DNA from 3 places in the Chryseomicrobium aureum genome. Region 1 is predicted to be linked to each of the others. Evidence: riboswitches for the same ligand, from Rfam matches in the RefSeq annotation. Region 1 holds a riboswitch; each other region holds the start of a gene.

Evidence for each region. A riboswitch is a leader RNA that binds a small molecule or an ion and turns the genes downstream of it on or off. The one in region 1 is predicted to bind thiamine pyrophosphate.
Region 2: it holds a riboswitch for thiamine pyrophosphate, as region 1 does, so the genes downstream of both, tenA (thiaminase II) here and ACF3OH_RS12925 (YkoF family thiamine/hydroxymethylpyrimidine-binding protein) in region 1, are expected to answer to the same signal.
Region 3: it holds a riboswitch for thiamine pyrophosphate, as region 1 does, so the genes downstream of both, thiT (energy-coupled thiamine transporter ThiT) here and ACF3OH_RS12925 (YkoF family thiamine/hydroxymethylpyrimidine-binding protein) in region 1, are expected to answer to the same signal.

Annotation. Positions count from the first base shown of each region.
Region 1 is NZ_CP171117.1:2,458,303-2,466,588, reverse strand. It holds gene ACF3OH_RS12945 (DMT family transporter) at 1-537, opposite strand, end outside; gene ACF3OH_RS12940 (energy-coupling factor transporter transmembrane component T family protein) at 587-1,294, opposite strand; gene ACF3OH_RS12935 (ABC transporter ATP-binding protein) at 1,257-2,651, opposite strand; gene ACF3OH_RS12930 (ECF transporter S component) at 2,644-3,222, opposite strand; gene ACF3OH_RS12925 (YkoF family thiamine/hydroxymethylpyrimidine-binding protein) at 3,212-3,805, opposite strand; TPP riboswitch at 3,890-3,995, opposite strand; gene ACF3OH_RS12920 (bifunctional glycosyltransferase family 2/GtrA family protein) at 4,223-5,269, shown strand; gene ACF3OH_RS12915 (hypothetical protein) at 5,308-5,637, opposite strand; gene rpsN (30S ribosomal protein S14) at 5,646-5,915, opposite strand; gene ACF3OH_RS12905 (GTP-binding protein) at 6,053-6,979, shown strand; gene ACF3OH_RS12900 (ABC transporter permease) at 6,998-8,286, opposite strand, start outside; gene ACF3OH_RS12895 (ABC transporter ATP-binding protein) at 8,277-8,286, opposite strand, start outside.
Region 2 is NZ_CP171117.1:87,513-95,798, forward strand. It holds gene ACF3OH_RS00510 (PHP domain-containing protein) at 1-192, opposite strand, end outside; gene ACF3OH_RS00515 (NUDIX domain-containing protein) at 370-909, shown strand; gene ACF3OH_RS00520 (GNAT family N-acetyltransferase) at 947-1,426, opposite strand; gene ACF3OH_RS00525 (NIPSNAP family protein) at 1,496-1,843, shown strand; gene ACF3OH_RS00530 (SDR family NAD(P)-dependent oxidoreductase) at 1,903-2,733, opposite strand; gene ACF3OH_RS00535 (LysR family transcriptional regulator) at 2,758-3,639, opposite strand; gene ACF3OH_RS00540 (citrate/2-methylcitrate synthase) at 3,743-4,822, shown strand; TPP riboswitch at 4,858-4,959, shown strand; gene tenA (thiaminase II) at 5,039-5,725, shown strand; gene thiM (hydroxyethylthiazole kinase) at 5,715-6,455, shown strand; gene thiD (bifunctional hydroxymethylpyrimidine kinase/phosphomethylpyrimidine kinase) at 6,452-7,312, shown strand; gene thiE (thiamine phosphate synthase) at 7,272-7,907, shown strand; gene thiW (energy coupling factor transporter S component ThiW) at 7,898-8,286, shown strand, end outside.
Region 3 is NZ_CP171117.1:748,526-756,811, reverse strand. It holds gene ACF3OH_RS04095 (M3 family oligoendopeptidase) at 1-757, opposite strand, end outside; gene ACF3OH_RS04090 (TspO/MBR family protein) at 928-1,638, shown strand; gene map (type I methionyl aminopeptidase) at 1,692-2,441, opposite strand; gene thiT (energy-coupled thiamine transporter ThiT) at 2,488-3,069, opposite strand; TPP riboswitch at 3,156-3,246, opposite strand; gene ACF3OH_RS04075 (M20 family metallopeptidase) at 3,315-4,394, shown strand; gene ACF3OH_RS04070 (hypothetical protein) at 4,391-4,726, opposite strand; gene ACF3OH_RS04065 (SGNH/GDSL hydrolase family protein) at 4,782-5,657, opposite strand; gene ACF3OH_RS04060 (aminopeptidase) at 5,676-6,902, opposite strand; gene ACF3OH_RS04055 (DEAD/DEAH box helicase) at 6,899-8,053, opposite strand; gene ACF3OH_RS04050 (Fur-regulated basic protein FbpA) at 8,131-8,286, opposite strand, start outside.

The DNA of each region.
Region 1 (8,286 bases):
CGTTCCTACCGCACTCGTAAATGCAGAGAGAAGTAAAAAGCCTTCCCCCAGAAATTCAAAGCTTCCATCAAACGATTGGCCCCAGTTGGCGAAAAAGATTCCTGTAAATCCGGCAGCAAGACCTAACCATTTCTGCCACCCGAGTCGATCATTCGCATAGATAAAATGAGCAAGCAAGATTGTGAAGAACGTATTGCTCGAGATGATAATAGACGCCTGAACCCCTGATGTGTTCGAAACTCCAACGTAAAAAAACAAATACTGAAGAGTCGTCTGAACGATTCCGAAAATCAGCAAGATGCCGTATTGTCTACGCGTTAGTTTTAATGCACTTCGCTTGATTAGTAGTAAACCACCAAGGACTAGTAGACCTGCAAATAAAAAGCGGAGTCCAGCAAGCCACATCTGTTCCGCGATTCCAGTACTTGGGATGCCGAGTTCACTATACGATAATTTTAATGCAGGGAACGCGCTTCCCCATAATAAGGCACAAAAAATCGCAATGACGACCATGACCCATTTCTTTTGTAAATTCATATGTACCCGACCTTTCCTGTACGAATTGTAGCAGGCAGGTCAGGGGAAATCAAAGAGTTGCGCCTACAACTAAACAACTTGTGAAAATCACAATCAGGACCACGGAAAAATAGAAATCAAACCGCTCTAAACGCACTTCATGGAAGTACGTTCGGTCACGTGTGCCTGTAAATCCTCGCGCTTCCATTGCAAACGCTGTTTTCTCCGCTTTTCGAACAGCGCCAGCGAGTAAAGGGATTGCCACACTTGGAAGTGCTCGTAGCTTTGCAAGAGTTGACTTCTGAACTTGTGGCTTGCGAAGTTGCTGCACTTGACGAATCTGGATGAACTCATCTTTTAGAACCGGAAGAAACTGATAACCCACTAGAAGGCTATAGGCAAGCTTTGGAGAAAGCTTCAATTGTTGCATCACACTCATGATGAATTGCATCGGAGACGTCGTCAGAACAAACAAGAGAGATAACGACGAAAAGGCAAATACACGAAAGCTCAGCGATAATGCGGTTTCCAGTCGATCATCAGATGTACCGAAAACGTACGTCGTCCAAAAGTACCCGACCGCTCCAAGTGAGAACGGCAACATGAGTAGCGCCCAACGTTTCCAGTTGATACGGGAGAACAGTAACTGAACTACTAGCACGGCAATAAATACAAAAAGCGGTGTCCATGGGTCAAAATAAAAAGCGAGTGCAAATATAAACACAAATGTCACAAGCATTTTAATGGACGGATTCAAGCGATGAAGCCACGTCGACATCGCGAGCACCTCCTGTCGGTTGGACTAAACGATACGTCCTGAGTAAGCTAGGGTCTGAGAAGACGTTTGCTGGATGGAACGGGCCACTAAGTACACCATCTTTCAATAAGAGCATCGAGTCTGCAATACGCTCTGCAAAATTCATATCGTGTGTAACCACAACAACGGCGGTACCTTCTGCTGCAACTTGAAATAAAGCGTCTTCAAGCTCATGCAGTGCAAACGCATCCTGACCCGCAGTCGGTTCATCAAGAAGCAACACGGGTCGCCCATCGTTCAGCATCGCCGCAATTGCTGTCCTACGTTTTTGTCCCTGACTGACGGCGAAGGGATTAGAATTTGCTACACCTTCTAATAGAAGTTTAGTTAAGAACTCTTCTGTACGAAGACCTCCGCCAAAACTAACTTCCTGTCGAACGGAAGGTGTGATAAATAAAAACTCAGGTGACTGTGGGACATATCCAATCGTTTCATCACTTTGTTGTCTATCTGCTTTTGGAATCAGTCCGGCCAGTGCCTTCAAGAGAGTCGACTTCCCAGCTCCATTCGGTCCGGCAAGTACTGTGATACTTCCCGCTGCTAGCTCTAGCTTTGCTTCATGCAAAATGCCAGGGACGCGCACTTCTGCGCGGAAGTCTTGTTGACTTTTCACTTCTTTAACATAAGCACTTTTTGCTTTCAAAGGAGGCATACTCGTTTCTTCCAACACAAGTGTGTAATCGAAGAAGGATTCCCAAATCGCATCTTGATGGTCGATCACAAGAACTGTCCATCCATTTTTCACTTGTAAGTCAGAAAACCAGGCAACATATTCTCTCGCAGTTACGGGATCTAGATGTGCGAGTGGTTCATCGAGTAATACAATTTTAGGGTTCATCAATAATGCACAGGCAGTAGCGACGCGCTGTTTTTCACCACCAGACAACGTCTGAATAACACGTGTCCGGAACTGAGTGAGACCTGTCTCTTCTAAAATTCGAGTAATCTGCAGATCCATCTCCTCACGTGGTATAGACCGGTTCTCTAAAGTGAACGCGAGTTCTTCTTCAACTGTCGGCATACAAAATTGGCTGTCGGGATCTTGGAAGACGGTGGCAATCGACTGACTGATCTCACCAGGTCGGTACTCATCGTAGGGTTTCCCGAATAGTAGACGCGTCCCATCGACTTCGCCATCACAAGCTTCCGGATACAGCCCGTTCAACAAGAAAAAGAGTGTCGACTTCCCGCAACCACTTGGTCCTTTAATGAGCCATTTTTCTCCTTCAGAAAGTGTTAATGACATATCAGAGAGAACGGGTGTGTCTTCATCAGGATAATGAAATGTTACGTTGTGAAACTCAATCCATTTAGACACGTACATCACGCTTTTGACGTGCAATCGCATAGCCACGGAGTGAACCTGTTGCATACAGTCCGTTTACGATTAAACTTCCACCGTATCCAGCAATCACAGCACCACTTAAGATGCGAATTCCGAGCATCAGTGCTACGTACCATGGAGACAAGGCAGAGAATCCACCAAGAAGATATCCATACGCAAAACTGAAGAGAGAGGCTCCAACACCTGCCATAATCAATACGGGTAAATCAAAACGACGATAACGCGTCGCTGCAAAAGCTGCCTCTGCACCGAGACCTTGCACAAGACCAGCTAAAATCAGACGAGGACCTACAGCATTACCGAGCATGACCTCGATTGCAGCGGCCATTACTTCCGGAACAACAGCAGCCCCTGGTTTGCGAATGATAGCCATTGCGACGATTGAGACTAAGAACCAAACACCGAAAATCCATTCATAGGCAATCGGTCCAATCAGACTCGACCAAATATTCCCGATGTGTAAAAACACTAAATAGATAATCCCGAAAACGACTGCAAGCAGGGACATCAGTACGACTTCTTTCAATTTCCAATTAGCGAGCATGGTCAGGACCTCCGTGAGAAGGACTGTGAATACTCATGTTGATTGTCATGACGACGTGGGGGTGCTCCCCAATTTGCGCCTCTGTGAACGTCTCTTCATAAAACGCAAAAACGTTTTTCAATGAACCGTGGATACCCGTCGCATAATGCATGGACTCGTTATAAACACCACGCTCTTTGGCACGTTCAATCTCTCTATAAATCGTCTCCATATAATCACTTTGGTTGAGCGGATAGAGCGAGAACTGGCTAGAAACGTAGGGGCCTTGAGGAATTTCATTCTTCACTGGATCTTCAATCCCCATATACGAATCCCCCGACGTATCTCCAGGGCAGCCAACAGAAAACGTTGCATTCATGGCTATGTGTTTGCCGTGCGAAGCCGCTTTCTCTGTTAGGGCAGCTAGCGCATTGAAGACATGCGGACCTTCTCCTCGAATGACCGTCGATACGTCATCTGTATGGCGCCATACCGTCGATAGATCGACTTCTGATAAAGCCTCTTTGATAATTGAAATAAACTCTGAATCCATCGGGTGTAGAGAAAAACGACATCCAATGATTTTACTTGTTCCACAGTGCATGGGAACGCCTCCTTAGATTTTATGAGAAAAAGAAAAAAGCTACATCCGCGAAAGATGTAGCCACTGCTTCCCATAAAAATTCAAGAAAGAGTCACTACACTTCCTCACGCAGGTATTATCCTGATCGAGTCATAAGGGATCGGAGCTCAAGCTCTCATCTCAGCCAATTTGGGCACCCCTAGTGCAGGTTGTCGGTATGTAGTTCTTTTTCGCCCTCATCATAGCAGACATAAAAATTCTGTGCAAGTGCAGTAGGAAAAAAAGAAGGATAGTAAAGGGTGAGAAGCGAAGTACTTAGTAATGAAATCGATTGTGGAGTGTATAGGGAAGCATTTACACAAAAATGAACCAATTGCAGTATTAGATTTCTCAAAGGAAGGGTAAAGAAGTGGAGTAGCAGTAGAAAAGAGGTGACCTATGGAACTTGCGATTGTGATTCCTTCGTATAAACCAGATGACAAGTGCCGTGCGGTCATCGATGAACTGATTGCTTCGCAGTTCTCTCGCATTATCGTGGTTGATGATGGGGGAGAAGAGGAGTATGCATCCTTCTTCACAAAATTGAAAACTTTTAAAGAAGTGACGGTCTTGCATCATGCGAAAAATCAAGGCAAAGGACGAGCTTTAAAGACGGCTTTTCATTACATATTGAATGAAGATATTCCAGTAGACGGTGTCATTACAATTGATGCGGACGGTCAACATCTACTATCAGATATGCAAAAAGTCGCTGAACAAATGCGCGAAACACCTGATGCAGTAATACTTGGTGCACGAGACTTCACTCAAAAGGATGTGCCGTTTCGAAGTCGGTTTGGCAATCGATTTACACGTTTGTTGTTTCGATTATCTACAGGGACAGTCTTAACGGATACACAAACGGGGCTTCGTGGGTTGCCGATTCAACATTTACCTTTGATGCTTGAAATCAAAGGAGAGCGATTCGAATACGAGATGAACGTCCTCGGATCTTTGAAGCGAAATGAGATCCCTATTGAGGAAGTGGAGATTGAAACAGTATATTTAGATGAAAATAAATCGTCTCATTTTCATCCATTGCGTGATTCATTTCATATTTATAAAATCTTCTTATTTTATGGGATGTCGGGTGGAGCTTCACTTGCGCTCGACCTCGGTCTTTATTCATTATTTATCTATTTGTGGAAAGAAGACTCGCCTCAGATGTTCATCATCTTTGCGACGATTGCTGCACGTGTTTTATCCAGCCTCTTTAATTATTTTGTAAATCGTCATAAAGTATTCGGTCAAGGATCAAGTAAGTCATTCGTTCGCTATTACTTGCTCGCAGCATTTATTATGGCTGCCTCAGCTGGGTCCGTGCACTTACTTTATACGGAGTGGCTAGGGCGAGGAGAAGTAGTGTTGAAGGTACTAGTAGACAGCGTGCTCTTCATCTTTGGATTTATCGTCCAACGTGCTTGGGTTTTCCGAAAAGAAAATTAAAAATCAGCATCGTCCCTGTCGGGAAGATGCTGATTTTTTTATAGTGTCAATAAGAAAGAATGCGTAGCTGTACCTTGTTCAAGCTTAAACCAGCCAACGCGTTTCATTCGTTCACTAACATTTGTTTGTATCTGACGCTCGCAATGATTCACAATCTCCACAATTTCGAGTCCAGTCATTTTAAAAAGTTGAGCTGCAGCCTCGTAAGGTTCCCGGCTCAGTAAGAGGACTTTAAATTCCTCTTCTGTGGCCGCCCGGTCTGCGAGAGACTCTTCATAATTCACTACATACTCATAAATTTCTCTATGCTTCTCAGGTAACTTTTGGATTTCGGCTTGCGCAGCAAAATGCAGTGCGATTTCATTCATATGATCACCTACCAGCTGGCTTTTTTGACACCTGGAAGTTGTCCTTTATGGGCAAGTTCGCGGAATGCGATACGAGAAAGTTTGAATTTCCGCATGACTCCACGAGGTCTTCCAGTTAATTCACAACGATTCTTTAGACGCGTAGGGGAAGAGTCGCGTGGCAATTTCGCAAGTGCGGCATAATCCCCTTTTTCCTTAAGCTCTTTGCGCTTCTCTGCATAACGCTCCACTAACTCACGTTGTTTTTTATCTCGTGCTACTTTTGATTTCTTAGCCATCTTTAGTATCCTCCTAATGCTTCTGTTTGTCATTCAAAATAAAATAGCCTATCATTAAAACGTAATCATTACGATTTAAGTATAGAATGACTTTATCATGGTTCCCATAAATGTGCAACAGCAAGAGGAGGAATTAGATGCACAAGAAAATACGATTAATTCTTTTGACGGGCTTCTTAGGAAGTGGAAAGTCAACTTGGTTAGCAAAACTTTTGAAAGAGGAGAAGCAAAAAGGAAGTAAAGCGGCAGTCCTAATGAATGAGTTAGGGGACTATTCTGTAGATACGACGCTTGTTGGTGATGACGTACCACTGCAAGAACTATTGAAAGGATGTATTTGCTGTACATTGAAAGATGAGGTGGAGATTCAACTAATCAACTTGGTCATGATGCATGAACCTGATGTGATTTTTATTGAATCAACTGGCGTTGCGCATCCGATGGAAATTATAGATGCCTGCATGTCGCCCTTAATTGTTCAAAAGCTTGATCTAGTTGGAGTGTATCATGCAGTGGATGCAGAGCGGTGGGCGAACCGAGAAAAGCTGCCAAGACCTATTCGTCATCTACTCGAAGATCAAGTCCGATATGCTGATGAGCTTCTCCTGAATAAGATTGACACTGTATCCAAGGAAGAGCGGGAGGCAATTTCACTAGAATTAAGAGCATTGAATCAGACAGCACGTTACTACGAATCCTCATTCGCTGAGATTCTTCATATGCCAGCACCCCGTCGTATGACAGTAGTGGAGGAGAGGATGGATACATTTCATGTTAAAAAAGAGTTGGGAATCAAGTCACTCGCTTATACATTTTCTTCTTCGATATCGCGAAAGGCCTTTGAAGAGTGGCTTAAGAATGTACCAGATTCTGTGTTACGCGTAAAAGGATTTGTTCAATATGAAGATCAAAACGGACCGACTCTTGTTCAAGTAGCTTATGGCGTCGCAAATTATGTAGAACAAGAGATTCGTTTTCCAACAACATTAATTGTTATTGGTCATCACCTCGAAAAACAAGAGATTATCGACAGTTTAGAAATGCTAGAAAGAGCCGCCAGCTAGAACGGCTCTTTTAGATCTTCAGGATTCTTTTAGTGCTTGAATAACATCAATCTGTGTGGCATTACGTGCTGGACGCCAGCCGGACAATACGGCAACACCAATACTGATGAGTGCAGCAACCACTACGAGCTGCCAAGGAATATAAGAAACCGTGATGGTCATGTCGGTTGGCGCTTCTTCTCCAACAGAACTAAATACAATCATCGGAACAATTATGTTCACTAGTAAACTCATCCCATATGAGACAGCGACTGCTATACATGTACCAATCAAACCAATTGCAGTGCTTTCCATAAGGAAGAGGCGCTGGATGAGCCTTGGTTGTGCACCGATAGCTTTCATGATCCCAATTTCACGTGTGCGTTCTGTAACGGCCATTGTCATGGTATTAAAGATTCCGATAGAGGCAATGAGTACAGCAACTGTGCCCACAATAACTAAACCAATCTGAATTACTGTAAACAGCATATTCATTTGACCTAGTTCTTCTGTAACAGAGTAGACGAGGAACCCTTCCCCTTTTAACGATTCTGTTAAGTCCGCTACATGTTGAAAGTCTGTAGCATGAACCGTGATTGATTTATCTGGGGATTCAATACCAAACGCAGTGAGTACTTCCGCGCTTTTTGAGGTATCTGCATAGATTTTGTCATCATACGCCCAATCTTTTCCTGGCTTTTTGGCAATACCAGTAATCGTATAGGTCTGGGTGGAAACGACTTCTTCCGTCTCATAATCTGTGATGTCGATTGAAATCGTCTTACCAATTAGTTCATCTCGAATCGGTTTCGCAAGCTCTTCATGTTTTTCAAGATAATTTTCAGCATTTCCAAGCTCTTCATGTTGTTCATCTGTTAAAAAGTTACCCGCAAAGTGATAGCCGACCACAACTTCTGTGGAGTCATTCGGCATCTCCCCATCAAACAAGGCTAGGTTGGCTGCTTGTTCAGCTTCTAAATCTGTATAAACAAGTTGTCCATAGCCCTCTTTCCCATCTAAATTGACAACAGGTGAACCCGGAACATTAATGCGCTCTACAACTGTTTTGACATTCTCCATCTTCTGAATCGCCGCAAGCTCTTCTGGAGTAACGGTGCCTCCATTTTCTTTGCCAAATAGTTCTACTTCTGTGACGATGCGACTCGACAACACTTCGTCTTGAATTGTTTTATGTAATCCGAAGCCGACAGACGCAATGATAATCAAAAATGCACAGCCCATTGCCGCTGCTAAAATCGTCATGAAGACGCGAAGTTTGTTTCGTTTCATATGTTGCGAGATAAACTCGCGTTGATCTTTAGCTAACA
Region 2 (8,286 bases), 330 kb from region 1:
TCCGTCTTGATAAGGATAGAAATCATCTAATGTTCCGAAGACATCAAAGAAGTGGCGTGTGTTGAAATGTTCCGTAAGCGCGAATCCATCGAGTCCAGATTCTTGTGCAGCTTTTACCAATATGCGAAAGTACTTCAAAGAAAATTCGTCGTATTTGGTGAGTTTGCCGTGCGTGTGGAAGTCAAAGTTCATCTCTGAACACATCCTTTCTATCTCGTAGTATACGTAGTTTGTGTTAAGAGAGAATGAAGGGAATGCTAATTTTTTGTAAAGAGCATAAGGTTTTGTTTGGACAAGCAATGGGAAAATCTACTATAGTAGAACCTCACCAGTTTTTTGGGACGGATTTATGGGAAAAGAGGTGCCACGATGGAGTTATGGGATGTGTACACGAAAGACCGAAAGCTAACAGGGCGCACGCATGTCCGTGGAAGTGTACCAGCGCTTGTTGAAGGTGATTACCATATTGTGATTGATGTTTGGACATTCTTGCCGGATGGTCGTTTGATTTTATCACAACGCGATCCAGCAAAACCACACGGTCTGAAATGGGAGTCGACAGGTGGCTCGATTACCACGGGAGAGTCTTCTTTATTAGGAGCTGCTCGTGAAGTAGAAGAAGAATTAGGTTTATTATTAAACTCAGATGAAATGATCTTGCTCGGCGAACAAATCCGAAATGATTCTTTGATTGACGTATATGTCACGCGACTTCCAAAGAGGATTTCGTTGGATGAGTTGAGCTATCAAGTGGGCGAAGTAGTCGATGCCCGAATCGTAACGAAAGATGAGTTTTTTGAAATGGAAGCGCAAGGACTGCTCACGCACAATATGCTTCCGCGGTATGAGCTTTATAAAGAGATATTCGATACGTACTTTGAACCTGTACCGGTTCTCGAGACAAAATAAAAAGCGCCAGATGGAGAAGCCTCCTTCTGGCGTTTGCTTATAGGGTGACCTTATAAAAAATTGTTGAATCCGTTTGCTTTATTTTTTTGAAGCCTGCTCGAATAAGTAGATTTTGAGCACGTACATTCGAAAGCTCTGTTTCAGCCCTATATGAATGGATCGCATAATTCTTTGAACCAAACTCTAGCGCTTGGGAGAGGGCTTCCTTGCCAAGTCCTCTTTGCCATAGTGTGGAATCACCGATTGCTATGCCGATTTCTGCTCCTCCGTTATTTACTTCTGCAAAGTCAACATATCCGATGAGCTTTTGGTCCCACTCAATACCTATTCGAAAGAAGTCATTCGAGGTGTTATTAACGAACATACCCCACCACCTGAAGAGCCGCTCTTCGTCTTGATTTAAACTCCATCCGTTCGCTTCGCAAAATTGTATATCTTGATTCCAAAGGAGGACTTGAGGAAAATCGGTAAACTTTAGTGGTCTCAATACTATAGAGGGCTGTGCAACATTATCCATATGAGTATCGTCTCCTATTTTTGTTAAGTATAGCATGTACTGGATTTAGTGCGGTTGAGGAGGAGAAGAATGTTTTATAGAAGGAAGTATTATCGTATTAGCACCGAGTTTTTAAAACCATTTAATCAATTATTCAATACAATTAATCTACCGAATCAGTTAAAACACGGCGCGAGACTCGTCGGGAGATGGAGTATGCCCCTAGATGATGGAATTACAGAGGTCTTCGCTATCTGGGAATACGATGATTACAACAAATATGTTGAGATAGAAGATGCTGTTCGCAGTGATAAGTACCATGTTGATAAAGTGCTCAAGTGGTATGAGGGACACGGAGGGAAATCCTTTGTCCAGTCGACTTATTTTATAGAGGTACGAAATGAGAAAATTGAAGACACGGTGCACGTACAGAAGTGAAGGAATAGACTATTTTAAAACAAAGGTGCCGACTCGTTTTCCTCCGAGTCGGCTTTCTTTTAGTTAGATTTCCAAGAACCAATCATTTCCTCACTCTTCTCCCAAAGCAAGCGTGCTGTCGTACCGTCATCAATTGCCTGCACACGCATGGGTTTGCCTTTCGAATACACGCCACCTGGCTCCCAGTCCGTTCCTGGAGTCCCTTCAATCAAAGCAACTAATGCCTCAGCGCTCTTTTCCGGCGTAATGGTAATGAGGTATTTAAGAGGCGTGTGATACATAAAGCGCATAAAGTGGTTCGTCTCAGAAGCGAAACTTGTGCGCACGACCCCTGGGTGAAAGGCAACAGCAGAGATGCCCTCTAAACCGTAGCGATTTTGCAGCTCCCAAGTGAAATAGATATTTGCGAGCTTTCCGTTTCCATACGCATTGGTTGCAGTGTAATTGCGTTCGTTGTTTAAGTCATTGATAGCAAATGTCTTACCGAATAAATTCGCTGCTTCACTCGATGTTTGGATCACTTTAGCCTTGCTCGCAATCAGTTTCGGCAAAAGCAATTTGGTCAAATGGAATCCGGCTAAGTGATTAACCTGAAACGTCTTTTCAAAACCATCTTCTGTCACTTCTCGATTTCCCATGATTCCACCTGCATTGTTGGCGAGGACATCGATTGTCGGGTACGCATCTAGTTCACTTGCCAGTCGCTCCACATCTCGAAGCTTTGTGAAATCTGCCAAATGGTAAGGAGCATCCAGTTCCGTTGCGAGTCGTTCTGTTTTTTCTTTAGAACGTCCAACAAGGACAACATGATAGCCCTTTTTCTTTAATTGACGCGCAGCAGCCGCCCCAATCCCATCACTAGCCCCAGTCAGTACAATTGTTTTTGTCATCTTCATTTCCTCCTTTACACTCGTTTACCCAAAATAGCGATTTTGAATCGCTTTTAGAAAAGCCTGCTCTAGCTCACCTTCTTCCTGAACGACAGCGTAAGTAGATACTTTCGGCAAGTCAAAAAGAGGAAAAGGAATCGTCACTAAACGTCCTTCTAGCAATTCACGCCTGACGATGGAGTGAGGCAAAAACGAGACGCCAAGCCCGTCTTGCACCAACCGTTTTGTAATCGACGCTTGTGAGACTTTGATTGCGCGTATTCCTGGAACGGCGTGTCTTAAACGAATCGTTAAGTCTTCCCAAATGACGGGGTGATGATGGGTAAACAAGGTCTCAGAGGTTAAGATTTCCTCAGCGTCTAGGGGCGGACCCGACTCCTCGTCGTAGGAATCAATCGAACGCACGAACACAACATCCTCACTAAACAGCGTGTGCACAACTAGTTTTCGATTCGTGGGTGGCATTGCGGATAAGCCAAAATCCACTTCGCCACTTTCGACTAATTTTTCTATGTCCGTCGATTCCTCTACACGAATCTGAAACTCCACATCCGGGTGATCGTTTAAAAACTGCCGGACCAAGGATGGCAAAATCGTTTCTGCAAGAAGTGGTGAGATAGCAAGCGTCCATTTTTTTCGAAAGCCCTGTGCAAGAGCCTGGACGGACTGAACTGTATGGGTGAAATTATCGAGTAAGACCTTGCTGTTTTTATAAAACAGAAGCCCTTCTGGTGTGAGATGCACACGATTCTGTTTACGTGTAAACAAAGCAACACCGAGAGATTCTTCAAGTTTTCGAATATGAACGGTCACATTCGGTTGTGACATATGCAAAAGCTCCGAAGTCTTCCGGAAATTTAAGGTTTCTGCACTTATGCAGAACGTCTTGATCCAATTGATATCCACATCATCACCTCCATCAATTACGTTTAGTAATTAAATTGATTATAAACCTTTAATTTTCGTAATTAAAGGATTTGGTTATAGTAAGGAAAAGGAGGCGTTTTTAATGATTCAAAAAGGATTAAAAGGCGTTGTGGCTGTAGAGACGACCATTGCTTCAGTAGATGGGGAAAAGGGAGAACTACGCTACAAGGATTTACTACTAAAGGATGTTGTGGAGCAGCAGACATTTGAAGCCGTCGCGTCATTTTTATGGGAAATAGATGAAAAGCAGGTTACACGATTATTGGTCGAGGGACGTCAGCTTGGATTTGATCATCTATTCGTACTAAAGGTTTTGCCGAAAAGCTTATCAATTATGGACCAAGTGCGAACGGTCGTTTCCTCAATGGGGACGCCAGAATTACTTGCGCGTTCGCTGAAAGAGCAAGCGGTTCTGCTCACGGGTGCGCTTGCCGTTCTTACCGCAGCTGCTTATCGGATTCAGCGGGAGCAACAACCCGTAACTCCATCCGTTGAACTTCCCCATGTTGCGAATTATTTGTACATGTTATCTGGTTCGCACCCGACCAAATCCGAAGTCACAGCACTTGAAACGTATTTGATTACTACGATGGAGCATGGGATGAATGCCTCGACGTTTGCTGCGCGTGTGACAGTATCAAGTGAATCCGATTTGCCTTCAGGGCTCGTTTCGGCTCTGGGAACAATGAAAGGGCCATTGCATGGAGGTGCGCCATCTGGTGTGCTCGCACTCCTTGATGAAATTGCTTCGGTAGGTTCTGTTGAGACTGTCGTCATGAACAAGTTACAGTCAGGAGAGCGCATCATGGGATTTGGTCACCGCGTTTACAAGACGAATGATCCTCGTTCTCTTGTGCTCCGCGAAGCTTGTAAGAAATTAAGTGGCGAAGAGCGTTGGTTGCAACTCGCAGTCGAGGCTGAAAAGGAAATCACACGCCTACTCGCTCTTCACAAACCGGGGCGTCGTTTATATACAAACGTGGAGTATTATGCAGCTGCCATCATGAAGTCTATTGCGCTTCCGTCAGAATTGTTCACCCCGACATTTAGTGTGGCGCGTAGTGTTGGCTGGACAGCGCATATGGTCGAGCAACTTGAAAACAATGTCATTTTCCGACCGGAGTCGGTATACGTGACATCTGTAAATGATTTTGCACCGTAAAAAAAGTATGGTATAGTAATCGCGACAACTACATGCACATCCACTAGGGGAGCCGAAGAGGCTGAGACGGACATATGTCCGGACCCTTTGAACCTGATCTGGATCATACCAGCGGAGGGAAGTGGCGCGACCGCTCTGGTAATCTTTTATGACGGCTTCACGCTACTTTCCTTTGGGAGAGTGGCGTTTTTTTGTTGTCAGAAAGGATGGTAGAAGATGAGTTTTTGCAAAGAAGTTCGAGAAGATTTTAAAGATAGTTGGGAGAGCAGTTTTCATCATCCCTTTGTTACAGGATTAGCAGACGGAACATTGCCAGAAGATGTATTCCGATATTACGTCATGCAAGACGCCTACTACTTAACACATTTTGCAAAGGTGCAGGCACTAGGCGCTGTGAAAGCAACTGATCTTCAAATGACGCGTGCATTTGCCCATCACGCAGAACAAACGTGTGCGGCCGAGTTGAGTTTGCACGAATCGTTTATGCAGATTTTAGGTGTGACCGAGGCAGAATGGGAGACCTTCGAGCCGTCACCTTCTGCATATGCGTATGTATCTCACATGTACCGCGCAGCTCAAGGGGATGTAGCAGATGTACTAGCTGCATTGCTCCCTTGTTACTGGCTCTATTATGAAATTGGTATTCACCTTCAAGGGGCGACACCTGACAATCCGATTTATCAGCGATGGATTGCGACATACGGGTCCGAGTGGTTTGCAACACTCGTCGAGGAGCAGAAAGACCGGATGGATCGGCTTGCTGAAGATGTTTCACCTGCGCGCCTACAAGAATTAAAAGCACACTTCAAGCGCAGTACGTATTACGAATGGCATTTTTGGGAACAAGCTTGGACACAAGAAAAATGGACGATTAAATCGGAGGTGTCCGTGCATGAGCGCTAATGAAAACACGTATGTACCCATCGTTCATTGCATTACAAACTACGTGGTTGCCAATTTTGTAGCGAATGGGCTCGTTGCAGCTGGCGCGTCTCCGATAATGGGAGACGAAGAGCAAGAAGTGGCAGAGCTTGTAGCGCTGGCAGACGCACTTAGCTTGAATCTAGGGACTCTCACAGAGCGCACTGTTCGCAGTATGAAAGTCGCTGGTTACGCAGCTGTTAAAAAAGGAATTCCACGCGTGGTGGATCCGGTTGGTGCAGGAGCCTCGGCGTACCGATTGCAATCTGCCAAAGAAGTGATTGCAGCAGCTCAACCAACACTTATTCGCTGCAATGCCGGAGAGGCCGCAGCACTTTTAGATGCAGAGTGGCATGGACGAGGGATTGATGCTGGGACCGGACGACAGGACGTGTCAGCGCTTGCTCTGGAATTAGCAAGAGTCTACAAGACGACGGTGGTACTTACAGGTGAAGTGGATTTCATTTCAGACGGCAACGTAGTGTTAACAAACAGTTCAGGGCACCCGGACATGACCAAAGCAGTCGGCACAGGGTGTCTGTTAAGCAGTTTACTTGCAGCTTGGCTCGTTCAGGACGCTAGCCTTGAGGGAGTTCAGGAAAGGTTGTATCAATATGGGCGTGCTGGTGAACTTGCGGTTCAAAGTGGAATTGGTGGATTCCCTGCAGCCCTTTTAGATGAACTTGCAAAAAAGGAGGTCTCTGTCTCATGACATATCCAGTCGCTCTTACAATTGCGGGCTCTGATAGTGGTGGAGGCGCAGGTATTCAAGCAGATTTAAAAACATTTCAAGAACGCGGAGTATTTGGAGTCTCGGCATTGACCGCTGTCACAGCTCAAAACACGCTCGGCGTCCAGCGTGTTGGCATGGTGGAGCCTGCGCTCTTGAAAGCACAGCTAGATTCAATCGGTGCCGATTTTCAACCTACCGCCGTGAAGACGGGTATGTTAGGTGACTCGTTTACTATTGAACAAGTAGTGCAAGCGATTGATGCGTATTCCTGGACGACGGTTATCGTCGATCCAGTCATGGTTGCCAAAGGTGGACATACATTGTTGGAGCAAGAAGCAATCGAGTCATTAACGCAACTCCTTCTTCCGAAAGCATCGATTGTCACGCCCAATGTTCCAGAGATGGAATTAATGACAGGTTTGAAAATTGAAGGTGATAGCAGTGCACGAAAATCGATGGAAGCGTTGCTTAAGAGTGGAGTGACCGCTGTGATTTTAAAAGGTGGACATCGCACCGGACCACTTGCTACAGATTTATATCTCGATCAATCTGGCAGAGAGTTCAGTCTCTCGACTCCAAGACTAGCGACACATCAGACGCATGGGACAGGATGTACGTTTAGTGCAGCGTTGACAGCAGAACTTGCCAAAGATCATTCGGTAGAAGCGGCCTGCACGGTTGCGAAACGGTTTATTCAAGCGGCACTTCAGTATCCTCTATCGCTTGGAGCCGGTCATGGTCCTACACATCATGCGGCATATAGAGTATACGGACAGGGAGAGGGGGAGAAACAAGATGCACAGGCACCTATACTTCATTATGGGCACGTCCGATAATCAAGATCTACCTGTTGAGAAAATCTTAGAAGAAGCGTTGGAAGCAGGTATTACAGAATTTCAGCTGAGAGAGAAGGGGCCGCATGCCAAGTCTGGTAAAGCGTTACTTGAACTAGCACTCAACTGCAAGGAGTTATGTGCGCGTCACGATGTCCCTTTTTTCATAAATGATGATGTGGAGTTGTGTATAACAAGCGATGCAGATGGTCTTCATATCGGACAAGATGACGGGTCAGTAAAGGCAGCACGTCTGCAAATTGGACCGAACCGGAAGCTCGGCGTATCCGTTCATACTCTTGAACAAGCCATTCGAGCTGTGCAAGAAGGAGCTGATTATTTAGGAATTGGTCCTGTCTTTGCAACTAACTCGAAAGCGGATGCCCGCCCCCCGTCAGGTGTTTCAGTAATTCAAGAGGTACATGCTTTGTACCCGGACGTGCCGATCGTAGGTATTGGGGGCATCACCGAAGACAATGCCCATGTGGTGTGGGAAGCGGGAGCAACAGGTATAGCTGTGATTTCTGCGATTGCACGCTCGATAAATCGTAAAGAGACCATTGCTCAGTTCAAGAAAGGAAGTGCCGTATGGAATTGAAACGATTGACGCAAATGGCGATGTTGAGCGCGCTTGGGGTCTTAGGTTCTCTGTTTATCTGGATACCACTTGGTGTGGCCAAAGCCTTTCCGGTACAACACGCTATTAATGTGATTTCTGCCGTGCTATTTGGACCAGTGGGAGCTGGCGTTGTGGCACTTGTGACAGCGTTGATTCGAATTTTTACTGGGACCGGCTCACTCTTAGCGATTCCAGGAAGTGTTTTAGGAGCTGTACTAGCGGGGCTACTCTACCGTTATACACGACGTAGTGGTTTTGCAGCTATCGGAGAGTTTGTAGGGACAGGAGTGTTAGCCTCTTTAGTAGCTGTCCCATACGCGGCTATTTTTATGGGCACACAAGTCGGAGCATTCTTCTT
Region 3 (8,286 bases), 990 kb from region 1:
CATCATTCCAACCGCGTTTTTTGTAAACAGCTAGACGGTAACCAGCTAAATGATTCAATGTTTTAGCAAAGAATTCTTCTTTTTCTTCAAATGCTTTTTCTAAAGCTTCTTTTACTGCTTTACGAACTTCTGGATTTTCATGAGAGTATAGATTGCTTGCTTGCCCAATTGAAAGCTTCTTTTCAACACCTTCTACTGTGACAGCAACCTTCATGTCAGCAATTAGTAGATCATAAAGCTGACCCCATCCTTGATACCCATCGACGCCTAAAGAAGTGATCAGTGCCTCTTCTTCTTGCGATAATTTTTTTGCCGCTTTTTCACGCCATTCATTTAAAATAAATTCGAATTCGTTTAATTCTTCAGAAGCTATAAGTTCTGCCCAAACCGATTCATCTGTTTTAGACCACTTCTGTTGTATCGTCATCAGGATTGTGCCAAGACGAGCACCTAAGCTACTAACCTGCCCTTGTAATAATGCTGCTTTTTTGTCAGTTGTATCTTGGGCTAAGAAACAACCAATCGTCGCTCCTGCTTCTGATAAGTTTGTTGCAACATCTTTCAGTTGTTCGATGATATCACGCATTGCTTTAGATTCAGAAGCCGATTGCGGAGTTTCTAGACTAGCGAGCTGTGATTCAAACGCTTCAATCTTAGCCTCAACTTGCTCTAAATAGCTTGCTAATTGTGGAGAATCTGATCCTCCTGGAAAAAATGTGTCAAGATCCCATACAAGTGGGTATGTAGTTACTGTCATAGTTATTCCCCTTTCATTTCGTCTCCCTAAGTATATCATGAAAGGCTTTAATTTTCTCAACATTTCAATCATTCTTACTTGTTCACAAAGGGTTCAATTCTAATTTCCAAGTAACACCTGTATACTAGTAACTAGAAAAAGGAGGGATTATTATTTTAAAGCTTATTTTAATGGGACTCGGTCTCGCTGCAACAATTGCGATAAATGCGCTTGCGAATATCCTTCCAATCAACGGTCAAACTACTGGTGAGATTTCAAACCGACTTCCGGTCCTATTTACACCCGCAGGTTATGTATTTTCTATCTGGAGCGTAATTTACATTCTGTTAGTGATTTGGATTGGTTACCAAGTCGTACTACGAAAAAGAGGCACTGAGCCTAGCTGGAAACGGACTGGTCTGTTCTTGGCTAGTTGTGTATTTAATTGTGCATGGATTTTGACATGGCATTATGAATACTTTTTAGTGACCCTTGTCATGATGGTAGGTCTAGTAACTGTATTGGCGCTGTTATACGTGACATATCCAAGAAAAGGATCTGACTGGAAAGAGCGTGGTCCGATATCAGTGTATTTAGGATGGGTGAATGTAGCTCTTGTAGCTAATATTTCTTACGTGTTGACGTACTATGAATGGAACGGTTTTGGACTATCTGACCAATTATGGACAGTATTTGTGCTGACTTTCGCCACAGCATTAGCTCTGCATTTCCGCTATCACTACTATGACCGAATTATGCAGTTGGTATTCATTTGGGCGTTTATTGGCATCGCCGTAAGATTAGGGTTTGATGAGTTGCTCGTATCTGCTGCTGCTTTGTTTTTAAGTGCGGTCTTAGTGGCAGGAATTTTCTATCTGAATAAACCGTTTAGAAAGCCTTAAGCTCAAAAAAACAGCATGCCCGCATAGGGATGCTGTTTTTTGATGGATGAATTTCAATCAAGCTTTGTCAAGATGAGTGGCGCATCTTTTGTTACCACAATCGTATGCTCGACTTGAGCTACTAATGAACGATCAGGTGTGACAAATGTCCAGCCGTCTCCAAGTTCCATGATGGACTCTGCTTTTTGAGAGATAAATGGTTCAACTGCTAATACCATTCCCTCTTTTAATATTGTTGGCTCCCATGCATCATAATAGTTCAAAATGTGTTGGGGCGCCTCGTGCAACGAGCGACCTACGCCGTGACCTGTCAAGTTCATAATGACTGTAAGACCGTTTGATTTTGCTTCACGTTCAACAGCCTTACCGATTTGGTTCAACTTTGCGCCAGCTTTCACTTTCAACATAGCACGATCAAATGCTTGTTGTGCCACATCGATTAACTTTTGCTTTTCTTCATCGGCTTGTCCAAGGACAAAAGAAATTCCTGTATCCGCATAAAATCCATCACACTTACCAGAAACATCTATGTTCACAAGGTCACCTTCTTGTAAAATGCGACTTCCCGGAATACCATGCGCCACCTCTTCATTGACACTAATGCATGTATGTCCTGGAAAATCGTACTCTGCAATTGGAGCTGAAACAGCGCCTTTTTCTTCAAAAAGTGTTGCGCCGATCTCATCTAATTCTTTTGTCGTCATCCCTGGTTTCGCAGCGTCCTTCATCGTGTCACGAATCTCTGCGACAATGCGACTTATCTTTTTCAATCCTTCTAACTCTTGTGGTGTTTGAATAATCATGTGTTCGAACCCTTTCTTCTTTGACTACCTGCTATCATAGCACATTTTATACCGATTGAGGCATTACAAGGCGCGGTGCTTTTACAAGTAGTACTGTACAAATGAAAGCAGCAAAGACGAGAACAACACTCATGTATGTTGCATTATAGATTAAAGAATATAAGACGACATTTTGATCCCCAGCAAACTCTCCAAAAAAGAAAATCCCGCTAAGCACATGCACAATATACCGCAATACGGCAGCAATAATGGACCCAAGAAGTACTGCACGGACCATGCCACTTTGCTTATTTTGTTGATACGCGCGTAAAAAAGCGGGTCGGAATAGGCCTGCGAAACCTGCTACCATGAAAGCCAAGAAGTAATCCATAAACACTTGAATAATGACGATTTCAAAACTAAGTGGCGCAAAATAGACATTTCCAGTTGCGAGTTGCAACAACCCGATTAATAAACCTGTGATCAGTCCCGCTAAAACTCCTCTTCTGAAAGCAATCAAAATGATTGGGACCAATACAAATGTAACACTTCCCCCTTGCGGCATTCCAAATCCAATTCTGTCCAAAACAAATCCAAGTGCAGCCAATAAAGCAATTTCAATCATGATGATGATTTTTTGATTTCTCATGAATTTCTCCATTTCCTGTTACCTTACCTGCAAGAATGGGTAAACAATAAAAAAATGACCTCTGGACAGAGCCAGACGTCATAAACATCAGTTTCTATCCACATCCCTACGCAAGTATGAACTTCCAGGTTCGAAGGGTACTGTCTCAGCCGCTAAGCGACGCCCCTTGTGGTAACAATTATTTAGTTGCCCTCATTCTACTTTATTACGAACAATTAATCAACTGACCTGAAAGGATGATTGAAATGATTGATTTAGTCCAGGATTTAATTCGCATACCAAGTGATACGCAAGAGGGTGCAAATAGAGCTCTTGAGTTTTCAGCAAAATGGTTAGAAGACCATGGTGTAGAAGTGACTATTTTAGAAAATGAAGGCTATAAAATGTTGGTTGCTGAGCTTGGACAAGGCGATGAAACGATTATTTGGAATGGACATTTAGATATTGTTCCAGGAAAAAAAGAACAATTTGAACCGTATATAGAAGGCGACAAGATTTTCGGACGCGGCTCTGCAGATATGAAAGGTGGCTGTGCTGCCATGATGGTTGCATTTGTGGGTATTTCAAAGCACGCAGATCGTTTAACGAAAAAAGTCCAGCTCCATTTAGTGACAGATGAAGAAACGGGTGGCTCGAAAACATCAAAATACCTCGTGCAGCAAGGCTACACTGGTGATTTTGTGGTCTGTGGTGAACCGACGTTCTTAAAAATCGGCTTACAGGCAAAAGGTATTTCTCAATTTTTCATTACATTCCACGGCAAAGGGGCGCACGGCTCTCGTCCTTGGGAAGGAGATAATGCCATTTTACAATCCCACCGATTCCACCAATTGCTTCTCGAGCAAGAATGGACAAAGGAGAGTTCGGAATTTTATGAGCACTCTTCCATCAATTTAGCACGAATTCAGGCGGGAGATCGATTTAATATGGTTCCGGATACGTGTGAAGTTGGTTATGACATTCGTTTTATTCCTGGACAAACTGTCGAATTTGTAGAAGAGCAATTAACGGCTATTTTGACAGAGCATTTTCCTAATGCAGAGATTCGACGCAGAGGAATTTCGCCTGCTGTCACAACTAAACGTGAAGACCCTCGCGTAATGCAGTTAGTAGACATCATGAAGGATGAGACAGAAATCATGGGTCAACATGGTTCTGCTGACACAAGACATTACGCCGTAACTGGTGCCGGTGCTATTGAGTTTGGTCCTGCTGGTGGCGATTGGCACGGTCCTGGTGAGTATGTTTCCATTGCTTCTATGGAACGTTATCGAGATATCTTGATGGAATTCGCTTACTATACTGGCGTGGCTGAACAGGTTTAATGAGTGTAATGCTGGGGTATTTTATCAGTAACATGATATTCATTAGGAGAGATGACAATGAGAAAGTCTAATTTATTGAAATCAGCAATTAAGTGGGCACCTATAGTGTACCCAATTGTAAGAAAGTTTTTAAATTCACGTAAGGCAACTAAAAAGTAGTAATTTTTATAAAAAGCATTTAAAAAGTACCTTCTCTTTAACAATAAAAGAGAGGGTACTTTTTTTAGTTGAGGCGAGTTGAGTGGAGTTCCGGGGCTGCTTTCCGAGGGCGCGGCGTGAGCCTCCCTCGTCGCAGGCTCCTGCGGGGTCTCACGTTCCGACTTTAATCCCACTGGAGTCAACCCCTACACGCCCCTCAACTTAGAAAATTTGCTATCAAAATTTTTATTAGATATACGGGATGATCTCTGCAAGTGCAAGGCCGTGCGGTGTGTGTGCACGAGCTTGGTCTCCTGATTCTTCCTCGGATTGTTGTTCTTGAGCAGCTTGAATTTCCTCAAAACTTAAAGGATTTGGTTGCGGCATTTCAAATGGTGAGACAGTCAAGTTTGGATTGACCGTGTCAAAAAAACTGTTTGCGATTTGACGATACCCTTCTTGCGTTGGATGCACATCCGCTGGGTTTGGAACGAAACTCTTTAAGTCAGTATTCATTCGGTCTTCCACTGATACGAATGTTGCACCGTTTGCTTGTGCGGTTTGCTCTAAGATTTGGTTGAGTCGATTTAATTCTTTGGCTGTTCCCTGCTTTTGAAACTCCGCAACATGTGGATACGCAAAATAATACCCTACTACATAGACTTCTGCGTTCGGTGCTACAGTTTCAAGGTCTTGAAGCAGTCCTTCGAGTGACTTGCGTGCTTGATTGAGCGCAAAATTCGCTTGTTGCTGTTGGTAAGAAAGGGTGCCTAGTTCTGGATTTGCGGTCACGATTCGTAGTAAATCATTCGCACCTGCTGAAATCGTAATGAGTGTAGCGGAAGCTAATAACTCCTGCGCTTCATCAGATTGAATCGATTCACGCACTTGTTCAGTCGTGAATCCTGGAAATGCTAGGTCTTTTGAAAATGCCAGCAACTGCCCATTGCGCGCTAACTCTGCAGCAATAAGATCCGTATATCCTTGATCTATTTCTCGATTTGGCGTTTGACCTGCTGCTATTGAATCACCAAGTGCTACATAGATTGTTTGAGCACTTGCAAATGCCGGAAGTGATACAGATAGAACAAGCACTGAGACAATAGAAACTATCCATTTCTTCATATGCGTTTCTCCCTTCACTTACGCCCAATTCCCATTGCGGAAAATTGGTTCACGACTACCATCTTCTAAAATTCCATCAATCGTCATGTCGCTTGTACCAATCATAAAATCTTCATGGACGATAGACACATTCGCACCTTTTTCAAGTAATTGCTCTTCCGTTAAGCCTTTCCCACCTTGAATGGTTGTTGGATAAGCTTCACCTAATGCAAAATGATTGGATGCATTTTCATCAAACAAAGTATTGTAGAAAATCGTATTGCTATTAGAAATTGGTGAGTCAAATGGGACGAGGGCCACTTCCCCTAGGTAAGCAGCATTTTCATCTGTTGTTAGTAACTCATTCAATAACTCTCCACCTTGTTGCGCAGTAGACTCTATTACCTTTCCATCTTTAAACGTCAGTTTAAATCCATCGATGCGATTTCCTTGGTAGATAAATGGCTTCGAGTTCGTCACGTAGCCATCCACACGCATGCGGTCTGGTAATGTGTAAACTTCTTCTGTCGGCATGTTCGCAATGAATGCAACACCGTCACTATTGACACTGCTTCCACTCATCCAAATATGGTCTTTCGGTAACCCTACAACGATATCTGTGTCCGTTGCTTGATAATGAAGCGCTGTGTAGTTGCGACTATTTAAATAAGCAGCTCGGTCATTGAGTTGTTCAATATGTGCTTTCCATTGTTCGACTGCAGTCCCTTGCCCCACACGTACCACTTCAAAAATCTTATTCCATAACGCTTCAATCGCCTCTTGTTCGGAGACCTCTGGATACACTTTATTCGCCCATTTCCCAGAAGGTACTGCTGCAATACTCCATGTAATTTCATCGTTCATAACAGCTTTTCGGTAGCGCTTCAAAAGAGCTGACGACGCTTTTTGATACCGGCTGATTTTTGTTGCGGGAATCCCTTCAAGTAAATCTGGATCCTCTGCGTCAATCCACAGCAAGGCTCCTTTTCGATCAATCAACTCATCACGCTGAGCTGCTACCCACTTTGGAACATCGTCGAACGAAGCATCTGGTGCTTGCTCGTAGAATGCGCGCGTGATGGTGTTATCACTAAATTGAACATCAACATGGCTAGCTCCGGCTTTATAGGCTTGTTTGACTACAAGTCGAGCAAACTCAACTGAATCAAGAGTTGTATGGATTTGAACATACTGGCCAGGTTGGACATTGAGTCCCACTTGAACGATTAAATCTGCGTATTCTGCAAGATTGTCATGGAAAGTCATCGTTTGCTCTTTCCTTTCTCAACTGTCTTAGAGTTTCCAATTTCTAAACGACCTGCTCCCCAAACGACTTGAGTAGGCTTTGATGGGAAATCTTTCGAAAGCTTTTTGTAGAATTTTTCGTCTTTGTATTCTAAGAATGTGACAACTGTCCCATCTTTCCCTGCGCGACCTGTTCGACCTGACCGGTGCAGGTAATGTTCGATTGTTTGTGGAACATCGACATGAATGACGTGTGTGACATCTTGTATATCTAGTCCTCGTGCGGCTACATCCGTTGTGATCAATAAATTCACGATACCTTTTTTCAAGTCATCGAGTGCTTTTCGGCGTTCGTCTTTTTTCATAGCGCCGTGCAGTGCAGCAATGGGTGCATCGCGGAACAACAATTTCTCCTCTTTCATCATCAGCTGGTCTAAGCTATTGATAAATGCAAGACCCTTCATATTTGGAAGATGGCTAAATTTACGTAAAAGGTCCGTTTTGTCACGTCGATCCACTTTCAAAAAGTGATGCTCCACTTTTCCAACTGCGGGAAGTTCAGATGCCTCGACTTTGATTGTATGTGGGTTGTTCAGAACGCGTTCTGCCACAAGTTCAATCTCATCTGTGATCGTCGCAGAGAGAATTACAATTTGTTTTTCAACTGCAGCATCAATAATAGAACGCACTGTGCTACGATGTTCGCGACTGAGTAGTTGGTCAGCCTCATCTAATACCAAATGCCGAACTTCATGCATTTTGAGTTTTCGATTTTTTACAAGTTCATTCAATCGACCAGGTGTTCCAACAACGATTGTTGGCTTTTTCTTTAACTTATCGACTTGGCGTTGCATGTTTGCACCGCCAATTAATTGAGCCACTGTCACGTCTGTTCCTTCTGTCCACTTACGCAACACGTCAATAATCTGCATGCCAAGCTCTTGGGATGGTACCATAATAACTGCTTGAATGTGTGGTTTTTTCCCATCAACTAGTTGCAATAAGGGTAGGACAAATGCTAACGTCTTCCCTGTACCTGTTGGGGATTCTGCTACAATATCTTCTCCCGCTAAAAATAGTGGAATTAATTTGCTCTGTATGGGCATCTCTTGTGAGAAATTTTCATTTTTCCATTTCGTTTGCCAAATGGCATCTAATTGTTGAATTGTCATTCTAACACCTCTTCTTTTCTATCCTCTAGTTTACCATAGGTCAACAAAAAAAAGCCCTCTAGGAGATGGGCTTTTGTCTAGGCCGTTTCTTGGCTCGCAGTATAAAGTTTCAGTAATTCATAAAAGGATAATTCGAACAGTTGACGGCCATCGACTTTGTAAATCCCTTGATCAATTAAACGCTGCAATAATTCGTCCCGGCGCAGTTCGGTCATTGAGTTTTTCTTGATGCT